DNA from 4 places in the Phocaeicola sp. HCN-6420 genome. Region 2 is predicted to be linked to each of the others. Evidence: riboswitches for the same ligand, from Rfam matches in the RefSeq annotation. Region 2 holds a riboswitch; each other region holds the start of a gene.
The links. Region 2 has a riboswitch for cobalamin ahead of WKT12_RS03410 (ABC transporter substrate-binding protein). Riboswitches for the same ligand answer to the same signal wherever they lie in the genome.

Region 1 (4,154 bases), on a different contig from region 2:
AAATGAATTCACATAATAATCGCGGTCGGTTACCCCTGGTATCACACCATATTTACGACGATCCATACGAGTAAATCGTCCGGAAAGCCCTTCAGCAGGAGTAGCCAGTACTGAATAGTTCAAATGATACTTCTGCTTAAATTCTTCTACTACACGATTCATTTCTTCTACAGCTTCATACAATGTGTCCCATGCCTTCCGACAATGTCCGTGTCCTTGTCCGTACAGAGCTACCATGGCATTGTGACCGCCAATGAAACCAATACCCAATGTTCCCTGATTCAGTACGTCACCTACCTCATCGTTCGGATTCAGCTCACCGCCTCCTTTCCACACATTGTTACTCATCATGAACGGAAACTGCCGTGCCAGTGCTGTACGCTGATACTGATAGCGGGCATAGAGCTGCCCGGCTATGAAGACAGCCATATCGTGTACTGAATTGATAAATGTTTCTTTCGCCAGACGTTCTATGGCATCCTGCCCCTGATTCTCAGCTACACTTTCAGCCTTAATACGCGCCTCGATGGCAAGACGCGGCAGATTCATGGTAGTAAACGACAAGTTTCCACGTCCCAATGAAGTCTTTTCACCGTTCAGATTTTCGAATACACGTGTACGACATCCCATCGTCGCCAGTTCATAACGGTAGCGTTTCGGATCGCTTGCATCCCATTTTTCGTGACGATTGAAAGGTGTATCAAGGAACATGAAGTTCGGAAACAAAGCCTTGGCCGTTGTCCGACAAGCTTTCAGAAACAAATCAAAGTTTGGAGCTTCAAATTCAACTTTCCCATCCATAGCAGCTTCAAAGTCCTCCATCGCACGTTTATAGTCTGCTTCAGAATAAGATACTCCATCTTTTATTTTGAATATCTGAATTGGAAATACAGGAACCTCTCCACGTGTACCTAAGCCTTCGATGGTCGCTTTCAATAATTCTTCTATCACCATTCGTCCTTCAGCCGAAGTATCTGTTCCATAATTGATTGAGCTGAACACTACCTGATTTCCTCCACGCGAATGCATCGTGTTCAAGTTATGGATAAATCCTTCCATAGCCTGATGAGTATCCTTGCGTACCTGAGCATACGACTTACGTAAAATGTGTTCCAGTTCACCGGCCGTCAGTGTGACGCCTTGTCCGGCTGCTGCCGAAAGGAAACTTTTCTTTTCATCCTCTGTCGGAACAATAGAAGTAAAACACTGTTTGGATACAGTCAGTATCGCAGCCTCATCCAACTGTATATCTCTCATATCAAGATAAAAGGAAACAGACGATGCTACTGCTTTCTGAAAACTCTTGAGTACACCTTTTGCCATGAAAAAATCAAAAGCCGGAATCGCCTGTCCTCCATGCTGTTCATTCTGGTTGGTCTGGAAGATAATAGTTGCCAGCGTTGCGTAACTCTGAATGGATTGCGGAGTACGGATACTTCCATTCTTTGTATGAAAACCACGTTCAAACAAGTCATCAAGATCATATTGAATACAAGTTGTTGTCTTGGTTGGATAATAATCCAAATCGTGAATGTGAATATCTCCCAACTGATGTGCTTCAGCATACTGCTTGGGCAAAAGGTATTTATACGTATAATCTTTGGTAATCTCCGAAGCAAAAGTCATCATCTGTCCCGCCGGAGTATGACTCGACATGTTAGCGTTGCTCAGATTTACATCATTCTTGTCGATAGCCACAATGCCATCCATAATGTGCTTCATCTGCGTTTTGCGATCGCGTTCTGTATTTCTCCACTGGCGATAAATGATATATTTCTTGGCAACCTCAGGCTGCACTTTCATCAATTCTGTTTCTACAAGGTCCTGAATCTCCTCAACTCCGATCGTCGGATTCTCAAAATGAGCAATAACACGCTGAGTAATTTCATCAATCAGCTCTTCCTGATGAGCCAGTCCTGTGGCATTAAAAGCTTTACTGATGGCATTTGTAATCTTTGAAGGCGAAAAGTTTTCCCGCTTCCCGTCACGCTTGATAATACAGATTTCAGTTAAATTCATACTGTTTGCTTTGAAAAGTTAATAAAAAGATTGGATTTGCTTTTCGTGGCAGGTCTTCTGACTGATCTCTCCCCGGCAGACACCTTCCCATTGTATTCAAACAATAGTGGCTTGCACATGCATTGCCTCCGGTTCATTAAGAATCACAGCAGCGGGTACTGTTGCCGATTTACACGACATTCCCTTTTGAAACGCTTATGTTACCTAACGAAAAGCTCTACAAAGATATATTTTCTGATCGAATAAATAAAAACGAACTAACAGATGTTTTTCTAAATTGAGCAACTTTTAAAACACAAAACCAGTCTACAGATACATATAGAGCGTACAAACGGACAACTCTTATTTATATAAACTTTTCTATTTGGATAATTAGATTTATTTCTTATTACTCTAAACAAGGAATAATCTTTTTCTTGTTTTCGGGTTTCCTATTTGCAAAAATACAGATCGGAAACCCGAAAACGGTATAATGATTTATTGATTGACGGGCTCCAGTCCCATTTGCTTTGCCTTCTTAAGCATAAACTCAAAAGCAGCATCGTGTTCATTAGGAATAATCCCATCCAGAATAGCGTCCTTTATAGAGCTTTTCAGACTGCCGATTTCCCGACACGGCTGCAAGTTGAATACCTTCATAATCTCAGCACCATCTACCGGCGGCTGGAAATTACGGATACGATCCTTTTCCTCCAAGTCTTTCAGTTTCTGACGTACCAGTTTGAAATTGTCGAGAAAGCGTTGTTTGCGCACTTCATTCTTCGAAGTAATATCTGCTTCACACAGCAGCATCAAATCGTCAATATCATCGCCAGCCTCGAAAAGCAGTCGCCGAACAGCCGAATCGGTCACTTCTTCATCGGCTATCACAATAGGACGCATATGAAGACCGACCAGCTTTTGAACGTACTTCATCTTTTCATTCATAGGCAACTTCATCTTCCGGAAGATTTCAGGTATCATCTTTTCTCCGATGAAATTATGATTATGGAATGTCCATCCTACACGAGGATCCCAGCGTTTAGTGCGCGGCTTTCCAATGTCGTGCAACAAAGTAGCCCAGCGCAACCACAAATTATCGGTAACCTTTGCAATATTGTCTACCACTTCCAGAGTGTGATAGAAATTATCCTTATGCCCTCTTCCATTTCTGACTTCCACTCCCTGCAAAGCAACCAGTTCCGGGAAGATCAGTTCCAGCAGTCCGCAACGGTCTAAGTCAACGAAACCTTTCGAAGGTACAGGTGAAAGCAATATTTTATTCAATTCATCGGCAATGCGCTCCCGTGAAATAATCTTGATGCGCTCACGGTTACGGCTCAGGGCATCAAATGTTTCATCCTCTATAAAGAAATTCAACTGAGTAGCAAAGCGAATGCAGCGCATCATGCGTAAAGGATCGTCACTGAATGTTATATCCGGGTCAAGAGGAGTTCGTATGGTACGTTCCTTCAGGTCATCCAGACCGCCGAACGGGTCTACCAGCTCTCCAAAACGAGCTTTATTCAAACATACTGCCAATGCATTTATGGTAAAATCGCGGCGATTTTGATCATCTTCCAACGTTCCGTTTTCTACAACCGGCTTACGGCTATCATGGCTATACGATTCTTTTCGAGCTCCAACGAATTCAACTTCCACATCGTGATACTTCACCTGTGCAGTTCCAAAGTTCTTAAAGACAGAAACATGGGCACCACGTCCCAACTTCTTTCCGAACGCTTCGGCTATCTCAATTCCACTGCCTACTACTACCACATCTATGTCTTTCGACGGACGATTCAGGAATATATCACGCACGTAACCTCCTACCACGTAACATTCCAGTCCCAGTTCGTCAGCAGTTTCGGATATCAGATTGAATATTTTGCCTGTAAAGTGTTCTTTCAATTCCATGTTTATTACAAAATTAGCGTGCAAAATTACAAAAAAATGAAAAGCCTCGCAGGGAATAACTGATTTAATTGTATTTTTGTTCCGTAATAAACTGATTAATTATATGAAAAAGATAACTTTAGCAGCCGCAGCCCTGATTGTATTATTGTCAGGATGTAACAGTGACAGCAAAAACGCAGGAAAACTGTTCCAGCGCGCGGAACTGGCTTTTGCTGCGGGCGACTATAACCTTGCACGGT
Region 2 (4,154 bases):
AAGGCGATCGGCCCGCAAAAGGCTGTTGTAACGGCTGTAAGCAGACCGGTAGCAAGCAACAACAAGTTACGGACACGGCGTATATTAATACCTAAATTTTCGGCGTAACGCGTGCCAAGCAGCAAGGCATTAAGAGGCTTTATCAGCAAGATGGCGACCAGCAGTCCCAATAGCGTAACGACAGAAAAGCCGGGAAGCTGCGCCATCGAAACACCTCCAAAGTTGCCTAATCCCCAGATTACAAACGAATGGACCCCTTCGGCTGTAGAAAAGAAGTTGAGCAAGGAAATCACCGACGAAACAACGTAGCCAATCATGATGCCGGCAATAAGCAACATCACACTGTTTTTTATCACGACCGACAGAAATAAGATAACTGCCATAACCAAAACAGCTCCGGCAAAAGCCCCGGCAACCACAGAAAGAAAACCGGAAAGTACAAATTCACCGGCAACAATGCTTCCTCCTCCTGCCAACAAGACCAGCGCAACTCCCAGACTTGCCCCTGAACTGATACCCAAGATAGAAGAGTCGGCAAGCGGATTACTGAATACAGTCTGGAGCATCAGCCCCGATGCAGAAAGAGCCGCTCCGCAAAGTAATGCTGTAACACACTGGGGAACACGCGATTCCCATATAATGAAGCGCCAGCTTTCCTTTTCCGCATCCCCGCCAAGCAAGATACGTCCTACCGCCCTGAACGGGATGTCTACCGAACCGAATATCAAGTTTGCCGCAACGAGCACTACAATGATTCCTGCAAGCACACAGCCATATATATATCCTTTATTCGCCTTCATGCATACGAGGTTTAACTTATCACTCCGCTAAATTAGTAAAATATCTCGGAGCATAGTCTTTCAGAACTTCCGGATGAAAGACTTTTACCAAATCTTCCAGCAGAAGTTCGGGATGAAAAGGTACTTCTTCGTAAAAAGAAATGCGGCTGGTATTGCATCCGTATACCCGTCGGTTACGGAATGCATCAAAATTGGCATAAGGCGCATAGTCGTTCTTCAGTTCCCGATAAGTCTTGTCAGTCTGCTGATTATATTTTATCAGCCAGAAATCGGCATGCTGTCCTCTGTCGAACACCGCTTCGAAGGCCAGCGATGCCGAACCACTCTGTGGAATATCAGAAAAGATATAGCGTGCGCCGGCATCAGCATACACTTTTGCCATCGTACTGTTTCCTCCCGGCACATACCAGGTTCCTCCAGTCTTCAGTTCCGTAATAACAGTCGGCTTGGGTGATATATCTTTTACCCGATTACGAAGTGAGAGATATTTCCGTTCCACTTCGGCAAACAGCGAGTCGGCTTCTTGTTCTTTGCCGAACAAAAGTCCGTAAAAACGCACCCACTCGGCACGTCCCAACGCCGAAGTTTCCATATAATCGGCACATTCCAGAATCGGCACGTTCAGCTTTTCTATCCGTCCGTATCCTCCACTATTCTGATAAGGTGAAAGCAATATGGCATCTGGATGCATGTCGATAACCTTTTCTATATCCGGATTCATGCTGCTTCCCGCATCCGTAACGCTGCCATTCCGGCAGCCTTCCAGCACGGCAGGAATACGCATATACTGCAAGTCGCATACACCTTTTACCTTATCCAAGGCTCCCAGTTCCTGCAAAAGCCCACAATGTACCGACGAATAGACCAGTGCCCGAGTCAGAGGTACCTGTATCACGGTTCCTTCAGGAAGTGACATCGCAGTCGTATCCTTCTTGTCCACCAGCAGATAAGTATGAAGTATTTGCAACGTGTCCCAGGGATTCCTTAACGTGACTTTCGTATATCGGTCATACTTTACAATCTGCAAGTTCTCGGCATAATGCAACCGGAGCGTATCTCCCTGCTCCTGCAAAAAAGAGGTCTTGCTCTTTCCACCGCAAGCAGAAAGCAGCAAGACCATAAGTACTATATGGGCAGATAGTATGTATCTCTTCAAAACATTCTTTACGACAATCATTTTCTTAAATGCAAATAAAACAAGAACAACATGGACGGGAAAAAATCCCGCATTTTGTACTTGAAATAAAATTTATACAATCAGTTTACGTTCCTGTAACCTTTTCCTCGAAGGTACAAGCGTGACACGTTTTGCAGGTCTTCTGACTTACTCCGGTTTGTTATGCCTTCCCGCCTTTTCATTCAACCCGAAGAAACGGCAGTGGCTCGAAGTGGTAAACAAACCTTTATCACGGAGCTTACAGCAGCGGGACTGTCCGGGACTTTCACCCGATTCCCTTTTCATCCGCAGCTTCGCACTACCAATCGGGAAGCCTGACGGAACAAAACTGTGACAAATATATGCAATAACTTCGTACAATACAACAGAACGTGAACCAAAATCCAAATTTATTTGTTTACTTTGCACATATACTTTATAATAAAACAGTCTCATGATTACAGCAGAAAATATTTTACTTGTCGGCTCTGTCCTGATATTTACCAGTATTCTTATCAGTAAAACCGGATATCGTTTCGGTATTCCTACCTTGCTTTTATTCCTGTTGGTAGGAATGGCATTCGGCAGCGACGGACTGGGTATTCAGTTCAATAGTGCTTCCGACGCCCAGTTCATCGGTATGATGGCACTGAGTATCATTCTGTTTTCCGGCGGTATGGATACACGATATGCCGATATCAAACCCGTGCTAAAGCAAGGTATACTGCTTTCTACCGTAGGAGTGCTGGTCACCACGCTACTGACAGGTTCGTTTATTTTCTTTCTTTCGAATCATACACAGGCTAACATAGAACTTACGCTGCTGGTTTCCCTACTGCTTGCAGCTACCATGTCGTCAACCGACTCTGCATCGGTATTCAGCCTTCTGCGTTCCCAACGGATGAATCTAAAATACAATCTTCGTCCGATGCTGGAACTGGAAAGTGGTAGTAACGACCCAATGGCATACATGCTTACCATTGTGCTTATTCAGGTTATAGGCAGTGGAAGTGATTTTAACATAGGTATCATACTGAAAGATTTGTTTCTGCAGTTCCTCTTCGGCGGAGTTCTGGGATATGCTTTCGGAAAGTTCGCTGTATGGCTTATCAACAAAATAGAACTTTCCAACGGTGCACTCTACCCTATTCTGCTGCTCAGTATTGTCTTCATCACTTTCACGCTTACCGATTTGGTAAAAGGAAACGGATATCTTGCCGTATACATTGCAGGAGTAATCGTGGGCAATGCCCGGCTGGCTTTCCGGAAAGAAACAAACACTTTTATGAACGGACTTACCTGGCTGTTCCAGATTATTATGTTCCTTACACTGGGACTTCTGGTCAATCCGCACGAAATGCTCGACATTGCAGTTACAGCTTTGCTTATCGGTATATTTATGATTCTGATAGCACGCCCTGTCAGCGTATTCCTCTGCCTGCTTCCTTTTAAGGGAATCAGCAACAAGGCACGCATTTTTATTTCATGGGTAGGATTAAGAGGTGCCGTACCTATTATTTTTGCCACTTATCCGGTTATAGCTCAGATACCAGGTTCCAATCAGTTGTTCAACATCGTATTTTTTATTACCTTGTTGTCGCTCATCATACAGGGTATGACTATCTCGAAAATGGCACGCTGGCTCAAGCTCGACCTTCCCGAAGAAAAAGAAGGGAATGACTTCGGCGTTGAACTGCCTGATGAAATTGACACTCATCTAAACGATATAACCTTGACAGAAGATATGCTGACTGTGGGCAACCGACTGGCTGATATGAACATCCCAAAGGGAACACTGGTCATGCTGATTAAACGCGGAAACGAATTCATCATCCCGAACGGACAGATTGAACTGCACGCAGGCGATAAGTTGCTGGTCATGTCAGAAAAGAAATAAAAGTAAGGTAATCAGTACTTTGTTTCCATTTTATTTATTAAATTTGGGATACAACTTTTAATCTCAAACTTTATGGAAACATATCTTTTTTGGTTAATCCCCACTGCATCTGTATTAGCACTTGCTTTTGCAGGATATTTCTATAAACAGATGATGCGGGAAAGTGAAGGCAGCCCTGAAATGCAAAAAATAGCAGCGCACGTGCGCAAGGGTGCTATGTCTTATTTAAAACAGCAATATAAAATTGTTACGTTAGTTTTTATCGGACTGGTTGTTCTGTTCTCCATTATGGCATACGGAT
Region 3 (4,154 bases), on a different contig from region 2:
TAAAGAGATACTATCAACGGGAATACAGATGATATAATACATCGTTAACCAACGTGATTGTTACCAATGCGCATACAACTCCCAACGAGAAATATCCATCTACTGCAAAAAATAAAATCCACCATACACACATGGCTCCGGCATCCAAATAAAGATACTTCCCTTTATCGGGACAAGCTGCCTTCTTCTTATATAGTACCAACAAATCGAAAAGAATAGAAATTATAAATAGTCCCATAAGAAGAGCAAGCCACAAAGCATTTTTTCCAATACTTTCCACAAGTCCATAAACAACAGCCAGACCTAATAATAAGGAACATACCATCCTGATTTTGAAATACGTGTTACTGCTTTGCATAATGACTAATTTTAATAGGGTAAACAAGTTAATAAAAATCGAATTCAAAATATCTGTATTCGATTATGGTAAGTAAAAACATTTGTATAAAACCATATCTATCTTACTTTTCATCACTACGAAGATAGAATAAAATCAGGCATCATACAAGGAAAAGAGGGTGACACAAAGTAGACATCTATAGAATATCAGCACGCTGATTATCAAAGAAATAAGAAAATATTTAAAAGAGAAAGGTAGACAAGAGGAAAAGAACAAGGAGACATGTCACTTTTTGAGCTATATTTGTAATAGCTTTACAAATGTTTATTATGAAAAATATCATCCTCGTCATCATAATTATCATAGCAGCAGCTGCTTCACTTTCACTTATCATTTATCTGAAAAAAACACATGAAATAAATACTCCATTGCTACAGATAGAACAACTGAAGCATGAAAGTTCTGACAGTACATTGAATATACAACCTGTACAAAACGATGAAATACAGCAAACGGTACACCAAACTACCAGACACATCCCATCCATACGGTTAGAATCTAAAGTAGCAGACCTCCAACTTAAATACGCCTCGATTCAAGATGAAAACACTTTACTGAAAATAAAACAACAACGTCTTTATATCTCATTATTCGGAATTTGTATAGCAGTACTTATTGCTACTATCATACTTTCTTATATATATAGGGAAGAAAAACGCAAACTGGCAGAACAGATGCGATCAAAAGACGACCTGATGAAGGAAATGAGGCTGCAACTGCAAGAAAAGACTATCGACCTGCATGCTGCACAGGAAAAAATCATCGAAAAGGAAATGGCTCTGGACAAAGAACTTTCACAGAGGGAAAAGATGAGGAGCGAATACTCTTCAAAGGAGGCTGCCATGAGAAAGGAAATCCTGCGCCACAGCGAGATCATCAGAAAAATGGAACAGCTCAATAAAATGAGCCAGCAGGATAAAATACAAAGCCGGTCGGTAGTGCTCTCCGACGAGGAACAGGACAATCTGGCGGAAGTTATAAACATCTGCTACAACAACTTTACAGACCGGCTTTGGAAAAAGTTCCCGACGCTGACAAAGGCGGACATCTCGCTTTGCTGCCTTATCAAGATCGGCATCTCAAACAGCAATATGCTTTACCTGCTCGACACCAGCAAGGTCGCCTTGAAGAAACGGAAAAACCGCCTCAAACACGACAAGATGGGTATGGACGAAAACGATTCGCTGGATGAGTTTATCATGGGATTCTGACGAGCATTATGCTCACTCTTTCACCCATACATGTTCTATCTCTACGACATACATTTTATGGAATCCGCCATGTCCTTCGCCGTACCAGCGGCTTACCAGTGAAGCATCGATAAACTGCTCGGGCTTTATCATATCGGCATACAGTTTTCTGCATTCCAGTACCATACGTGCCTGCTCGTAGGCAATGTTTCCTTCGGGAGTGGCAAAAGGTTTCAGTCCGGTAGCCGCTACCTTGTCGATGTCGCGTCCCGACTTGGAACCGCAGATTTTATGTATATCTTTATGCTCTTCGCCTAAGAAAGACAGGGTAAGCGTTTCTCCCTCTTCAATAAACTGGTAGGTATAACGCTCGGGACGGATGAAAATAAAGGCTACGGGCTTTGCCCACAAAACACCGGTTCCGCCCCAGCTTGCCGTCATCATGTTAAACTTTTCCTGTGTTCCGGCCGTTACCAGCATCCATTCCTTACTGATAGCGTCGAACATGTTATCTTTCAGTTCCGATACATTTATTTCTTTCATACATGCATATATTTAATGGTTCATCAGGGCAAAACTACTAAAATTATCGGTTCTCTGAGAAAAACGCTTTCAGAAGTCGCTGAAAATTTGTACAAACATTTTTATTTTTTGTACAAAAAATAAAAAAACATCAGCACGAATCAGACAGGCTCCCTGCATCTTCCTGCCCGAACCTCCTCTTTCCCCTGTTTTTTTTGATATTTCACGAAAGTCCTGAACGAAAGGAGTATACAAAAACCATTTCTTAAATAGCAAAACTGTATTAAAATTCAGAAAAAATAAACTATCTTTGCCACCGATTGGTTCCGGAAGGTTGTTTCGACCCGACGGATTAAAAGGGAATCGGGTGAAAGTCCCGAACAGTCCCGCTGCTGTGAAGCTCATCAAACACGTTGACAATTACTCATTGCCACTGGATAAAACCGGGAAGGTGTCAAAGCGTGTGAGTCAGTCAGAAGACCTGCCATCGTTTTTATTAATTAACCGAACTCGTGGGATAGGACGGTTGAACGTTTTACATAATGCTTAATAAACTTTACTATGCGGTAATGTTTACCCTACTGGTGTGGGGTATAAACATTTGTGTACCGGTACATGCACAAAACAAGTTGGACAGCCTTCAACATCTGAACGAGGTTGTTGTGACGGCGCGTGCCGTACAGAAAGAGATTTTTCCGGTACAGGAATTATCGGGCAAGCAGCTCCATCAGCTCAGCTCGCACAACGTGGCCGATGCCTTGCGCTATTTTTCCGGCATACAGATCAAGGACTACGGAGGAGTAGGGGGACTGAAAACGGTGAATATCCGGAGTATGGGAACCAACCATGTAGGTGTATTCTACGACGGCATCGAGCTGGGAAACGCACAAAACGGTACGGTCGATTTGGGAAGATTCTCGCTCGACAACATGGAGTCTGTCACGCTGTACAACGGACAGAAGAGTGCCATTTTCCAGCCGGCAAAGGATTTCGGCTCGTCGGGCTCCATCTATTTGCAGACACGGACGCCTCAGTTCGAGGAAGGAAAGAAGTATAACGTAAGGGCTTCGTTCAAGACGGGCTCGTTTGGTGTGGTAAATCCATCCATACTGTGGGAACAAAAGCTCGGACAACGAATCAGCAGTTCGTTCAGTGCCGAGTATCTTCACTCGTCGGGAAAATACAAGTTTACTTACCGCATGCAGGAGGGATATGATACGACGGCGGTGCGGCAGAACGGCGACCTGAATGCCTTGCGTGTGGAAGGAGGGCTGTTCGGACAGCTCAAGCAGGGATACTGGAAGGCGAAGGCTTACCTGTACAACTCGGAACGTGGATATCCGGGGGCAATCGTCCGCAACAAGTTCTCGCACGAGGATCGCCAGTGGGATACGAATTTCTTTACTCAGGGTACATTCAAGAAGGACTTTACACAGTGGTACAGCCTGCTTGCCAATGCGAAATATGCATACGACTACCTGCATTACCTGGCCGATCCTAACAAAGACGAGTCGCTGATGTATGTCAACAACCATTATTACCAGCAGGAAGTATACACATCGGTAGCCAACCGATTTAATCTGTTTTCGTGGTGGGAGGCAAGCTTTTCGGCAGATTATCAGTTTAACCTGCTGAATGCCGACTTGCGCGACTTTGTTTATCCGCGCCGGCATACGCTGCTGGCATCCATCGCTACGGCCATGCGCTTCAAGCAGGTGGAACTTCAGGCAAGTCTGCTCGAAACGTTTGTACACGATACGAGCTCGGGCACGCCTGCTCCCGACAAGCAGAAGCTTACTCCTTCGTTTTTCGTGTCGTGGAGGCCTTTTCCGCAAAGTGGCCTTAACCTGAGAGGTTTCTATAAACGGATCTTCCGGATGCCTACGCTGAACGACCTGTATTATACGTTTGTAGGGAATATCAACCTGGAACCTGAGTTCACTACGCAGTACGACTTAGGATTTACGTACAACCGTACCTTCAATAGTACGTGGCTGCGCTCGCTGGAAGTACAAACGGATGTGTACTACAACGAGGTGGAG
Region 4 (4,154 bases), on a different contig from region 2:
GAGTGAAGGAACAGATAAACAAAAAGGCGGACAACAACCGGAAAAAGAGTGCCGGTGTTGTCCGCCTTTATCGTTTGTGAGTTATTGCGGTTTATTAATGGTGGAACAAGCGGATACCTGTAAATGCCATGGCAATACCATATTTGTCGCAAGTAGCGATTACATGATCATCACGTACGGATCCTCCTGCCTGTGCAATGTATTCTACACCACTTTTGTGAGCACGTTCAATGTTGTCACCGAAGGGGAAGAATGCGTCTGAACCCAGTGAAACACCTTTCAGTGTATTCAGCCATGCACGTTTCTCTTCGCGAGTCAAAACTTCCGGCTTTTCGGTAAAGAACTGCTGCCATACACCGTCGGCAAGCACATCGTCATGCTCGTCGCTGATATAAACATCGATGGTATTGTCACGGTCGGCACGACGGATTTTTTCTACCCATGGCAAGTTCAGAACTTTCGGATGCTGGCGCAGATACCAGACATCTGCCTTGTTTCCAGCCAGACGGGTACAGTGGATACGGCTCTGTTGTCCGGCTCCGATACCGATAGCCTGTCCGTCTTTTACGTAACATACGGAGTTCGACTGGGTATATTTCAGTGTAATCAGGGCAATCATCAGATCGCGGCGTGCAGATTCGGGGAAGTTCTTATTCTGAGTAGGAATGTTGGCAAACAGATTGTCACCGTTCAGCTTGATTTCGTTACGTCCTTGTTCGAATGTAATACCGAACACATCTTTGTGTTCTATCGGTGCAGGACGGTAGGACGGATCTATCTTGATAATATTGTATGTACCCTTACGTTTGCTTTTCAGTATTTCCAGCGCTTCGTCTGTATAGCCCGGAGCAATCACTCCATCGGAAACTTCACGGTGAATGAAACGGGCGGTAGCTTCATCACACACGTCGCTCAGTGCGATGAAATCACCATATGAAGACATACGGTCGGCTCCACGGGCACGTACGTATGCATTTGCCAGCGGAGAAAGTGGAAGATCGTCTACGAAGTAAATCTTTTTCATCGTATCGTCCAGTTCCAGACCGATGGCTGCACCTGCAGGGCTGACATGCTTAAACGAGGTTGCGGCCGGAAGTCCGGTAGCTTCTTTCAGTTCTTTCACTAACTGCCATCCGTTCAGTGCATCCAGGAAATTGATGTATCCGGGACGTCCGTTCAATACTTCGATAGGCAGTTCTCCTTCTTGCATAAAAATACGTGCCGGTTTCTGGTTAGGATTACAGCCGTACTTCAATTCGAGTTCTTTTGCCATAATTTATATGTTTTAGTTGCTTGTCTACAAAATTACGGAATATTTTCGGCTTATTGAAAAAACTTTCTACCTTTGTGACGCATTGGTTCAAAAGGTTATCTCTTTTTCACTGGATAATCTGATGATTAAAAGGGAATCAGGTGCAAGTCCTGAACAGTCCCGCTGCTGTAAATTCCGTGTATATTGCAGGCAATCGCTTAAGCCACTGGAATGATTTTCCGGGAAGGTAGTCTGCAATAGGAATGAGTCAGAAGACCTGCCATGCATAGTTTCTTCACAGCTTTCGAGGAAAAAGCGTGGGATGATCTGTCGGTACATATTCTTTCTGTTCACCCCGATGCTTTATTTTCGTAAGCGATGCAGAAGCGGAGAATCCGTTGGCTGTAATTATAATGTATGAAAAAATGAGGTATATCGTATGTAGTTGGATAATGCTGGTCGGGTTTGCAGCGAGATGTTATGGCGGGCAGGATGTAGATACCACGAAGGTTTATTACATACCGGAGGTGGTGGTGTCCGACCGTTACCAGACGCGTGAAGTACGTTCGGCCGCTCCTCTCCAGATTTTTTCCCGTGAGGAACTGAAAACGCTGAATGTGATGCAGGTGTCCGATGCCGTGAAACATTTTTCGGGAGTAACGGTAAAAGATTACGGGGGGATAGGAGGACTGAAAACGGTTTCCATCCGAAGTCTGGGAGCACAGCATACGGTAGTGGGATACGACGGGATTGCTGTAACCGACTGTCAGACCGGTCAGGTGGATATCGGGCGTTTTTCGTTGGAGAACGTAGACCGTCTGATGTTAAGTAACGGGCAAAGTGATCAAATTTTTCAGCCTGCCCGGTTCTTCGCTTCGGCTGGAGTTTTAAATATCCAAACACTGACTCCTGTTTTTCATGACGATAAGCCGACAAATCTCAGTGCTTCGCTGAAATCGGGCTCGTGGGGATTGCTGAATCCTTCGCTCTTGCTGGAGCAGAAGCTGGGAGCGAAATGGGCACTGACGGCCAATGCCGAATGGATGTCGTCCGACGGGCACTACCCTTATACTTTATATTATGGCGATGAAGGCGATCAGTCCAGCCGTGAAAAGCGTAAAAATACCGATGTACAGACCTTTCGTGCTGAGGCCGGCTTGTTTGGTAATTTCTCCGATACGGAACAGTGGAGGCTGAAGGCTTATTATTACCAGTCATCTCGTGGACTTCCCAATGCGACTACACTGTATTACGATTATTCCTCCCAGCATTTATGGGACAAGAATATGTTTGTCCAAAGCCAGTATAAGAAAGAGTTCAACCGTAAGTGGGCCTTTCAGGCATCGGGTAAATGGAACTGGATGTACCAGCATTATCTGGACCCTGATTATAAAGGAACTACCGGACAGAGTGAAAACAGTTATTTCCAGCAGGAGTATTATCTTTCGGCAGCCGTACTTTTCCGTGCGTTGGATTGTCTTTCTTTTTCTCTTTCGACCGACGGAAGTGTTAACCGCATGAACTGCGACTTGAAAGATTTTGCCAAGCCTGTACGCTATTCGTGGCTCACCGCGCTGGCGGGCAAATATGTCAATGAGTGGATGACACTTTCGGCTTCTCTGTTGTCGACAGTGGTTTATGAGGATGTAGCCAAAGGTAATAGTGCCGGAGGGCATCGGAAATTGTCCCCATATGCCAGTGTATCGTTTAAGCCGTTTGCTTCCGAAGATTTTCGTATTCGTTTTTTCTATAAAGATATTTTCCGCTTGCCGAGTTTCAATGACTTGTATTACGGACAGACAGGGAACATTCGTCTGAAACCGGAAAATGCCAGTCAGCTGAATGTCGGGCTGACATACAGCAAGCATGTATCCGACTGGCTTCCTTATGTTTCGGCTACGGTGGATGCTTATTCCAACCGGGTGACAGATAAGATAGTGGCTATACCTACCAAGAATCTGTTTATCTGGAGCATGGTCAATCTCGGTAAGGTCGATATAAAGGGAATAGACTTTACGGCAAGCCTGAGCATACAGCCGGTGGAAAAGTATGTGCTGACTCTGTCGGGAAATTATACGTACCAGCGGGCATTGGATGTCACCAATCCGGATCTTTCTACGCTGGAAGGAAAGACCTATAAGCATCAGATTGCGTATACACCACGTGTTTCGGGCTCCGGACAGGCCGTACTCGAAACGCCGTGGGTCGATTTGTCGTACTCCATGCTGTTTTCGGGCAAGCGTTATGCACTGGGACAGAATATAGCCAAGAACCGGTTGAATGGATATACCGATCACAGTGTGTCTGCCCGTCGCGGTTTTCGATGGGGAAAGACTGATATTTCCTTGTCAGTCGAGGTACTGAATCTGGCAAATAAGAATTATGAAATTGTGAAAAACTTCCCGATGCCCGGACGGTCTTTCCGTATCACGGTCGGGGTTAAATATTGATGTGCATGAAGAAGCTGGTTTTTATAATATGTTCGCTGGCTCTCCTGTTTGCCGGTTGCGACGATCTGGAAGATAAACCTTATGTGGCAGGTGAGGCGAACGGGGTAGTCGAGGATTACGGAACGGCGGAAATGTATATATTGAACGAGGGACTGTTTAACCTGAATAACAGTACGCTGGCAAGGTATTCGTTTCAGACGGGGACTTGTTCGTACGATTATTTCCGTGCGCTGAATCATCGCGGGCTGGGAGATACGGCCAATGACATGGATATTTACGGCAGTAAGTTGTATATAGTTGTGAATGTTTCAAGTACGGTAGAGGTAGTAGACCTTCAGACAGGGCTTTCCATCAAACAGATTCCGATGCTGACCGATAATGGTAGTTCCCGTCAGCCTCGTGCTATTACTTTTGAGGAAGGAAAGGCCTATGTCTGTTCTTACGATGGAACA

Region 1: it holds a riboswitch for cobalamin, as region 2 does, so the genes downstream of both, WKT12_RS08385 (anaerobic ribonucleoside triphosphate reductase) here and WKT12_RS03410 (ABC transporter substrate-binding protein) in region 2, are expected to answer to the same signal.
Region 3: it holds a riboswitch for cobalamin, as region 2 does, so the genes downstream of both, WKT12_RS11850 (TonB-dependent receptor) here and WKT12_RS03410 (ABC transporter substrate-binding protein) in region 2, are expected to answer to the same signal.
Region 4: it holds a riboswitch for cobalamin, as region 2 does, so the genes downstream of both, WKT12_RS11295 (TonB-dependent receptor plug domain-containing protein) here and WKT12_RS03410 (ABC transporter substrate-binding protein) in region 2, are expected to answer to the same signal.

The regions. Positions count from the first base shown of each region.
Region 1 is NZ_JBBKBJ010000010.1:114,418-118,571, reverse strand. Features, by position in the region: gene WKT12_RS08385 (anaerobic ribonucleoside triphosphate reductase) at 1-2,019, opposite strand, end outside; cobalamin riboswitch at 2,050-2,244, opposite strand; gene WKT12_RS08380 (CCA tRNA nucleotidyltransferase) at 2,497-3,915, opposite strand; gene WKT12_RS08375 (hypothetical protein) at 4,019-4,154, shown strand, end outside.
Region 2 is NZ_JBBKBJ010000003.1:105,755-109,908, forward strand. Features, by position in the region: gene WKT12_RS03405 (iron ABC transporter permease) at 1-800, opposite strand, end outside; gene WKT12_RS03410 (ABC transporter substrate-binding protein) at 820-1,956, opposite strand; cobalamin riboswitch at 2,093-2,319, opposite strand; gene WKT12_RS03415 (potassium/proton antiporter) at 2,411-3,853, shown strand; gene WKT12_RS03420 (sodium-translocating pyrophosphatase) at 3,926-4,154, shown strand, end outside.
Region 3 is NZ_JBBKBJ010000021.1:24,701-28,854, reverse strand. Features, by position in the region: gene WKT12_RS11865 (hypothetical protein) at 14-358, opposite strand; gene WKT12_RS11860 (hypothetical protein) at 670-1,611, shown strand; gene WKT12_RS11855 (flavin reductase family protein) at 1,624-2,133, opposite strand; cobalamin riboswitch at 2,416-2,615, shown strand; gene WKT12_RS11850 (TonB-dependent receptor) at 2,682-4,154, shown strand, end outside.
Region 4 is NZ_JBBKBJ010000019.1:5,366-9,519, reverse strand. Features, by position in the region: gene WKT12_RS11305 (porin family protein) at 1-2, shown strand, start outside; gene WKT12_RS11300 (phosphoribosylaminoimidazolecarboxamide formyltransferase) at 95-1,273, opposite strand; cobalamin riboswitch at 1,340-1,550, shown strand; gene WKT12_RS11295 (TonB-dependent receptor plug domain-containing protein) at 1,705-3,702, shown strand; gene WKT12_RS11290 (YncE family protein) at 3,702-4,154, shown strand, end outside.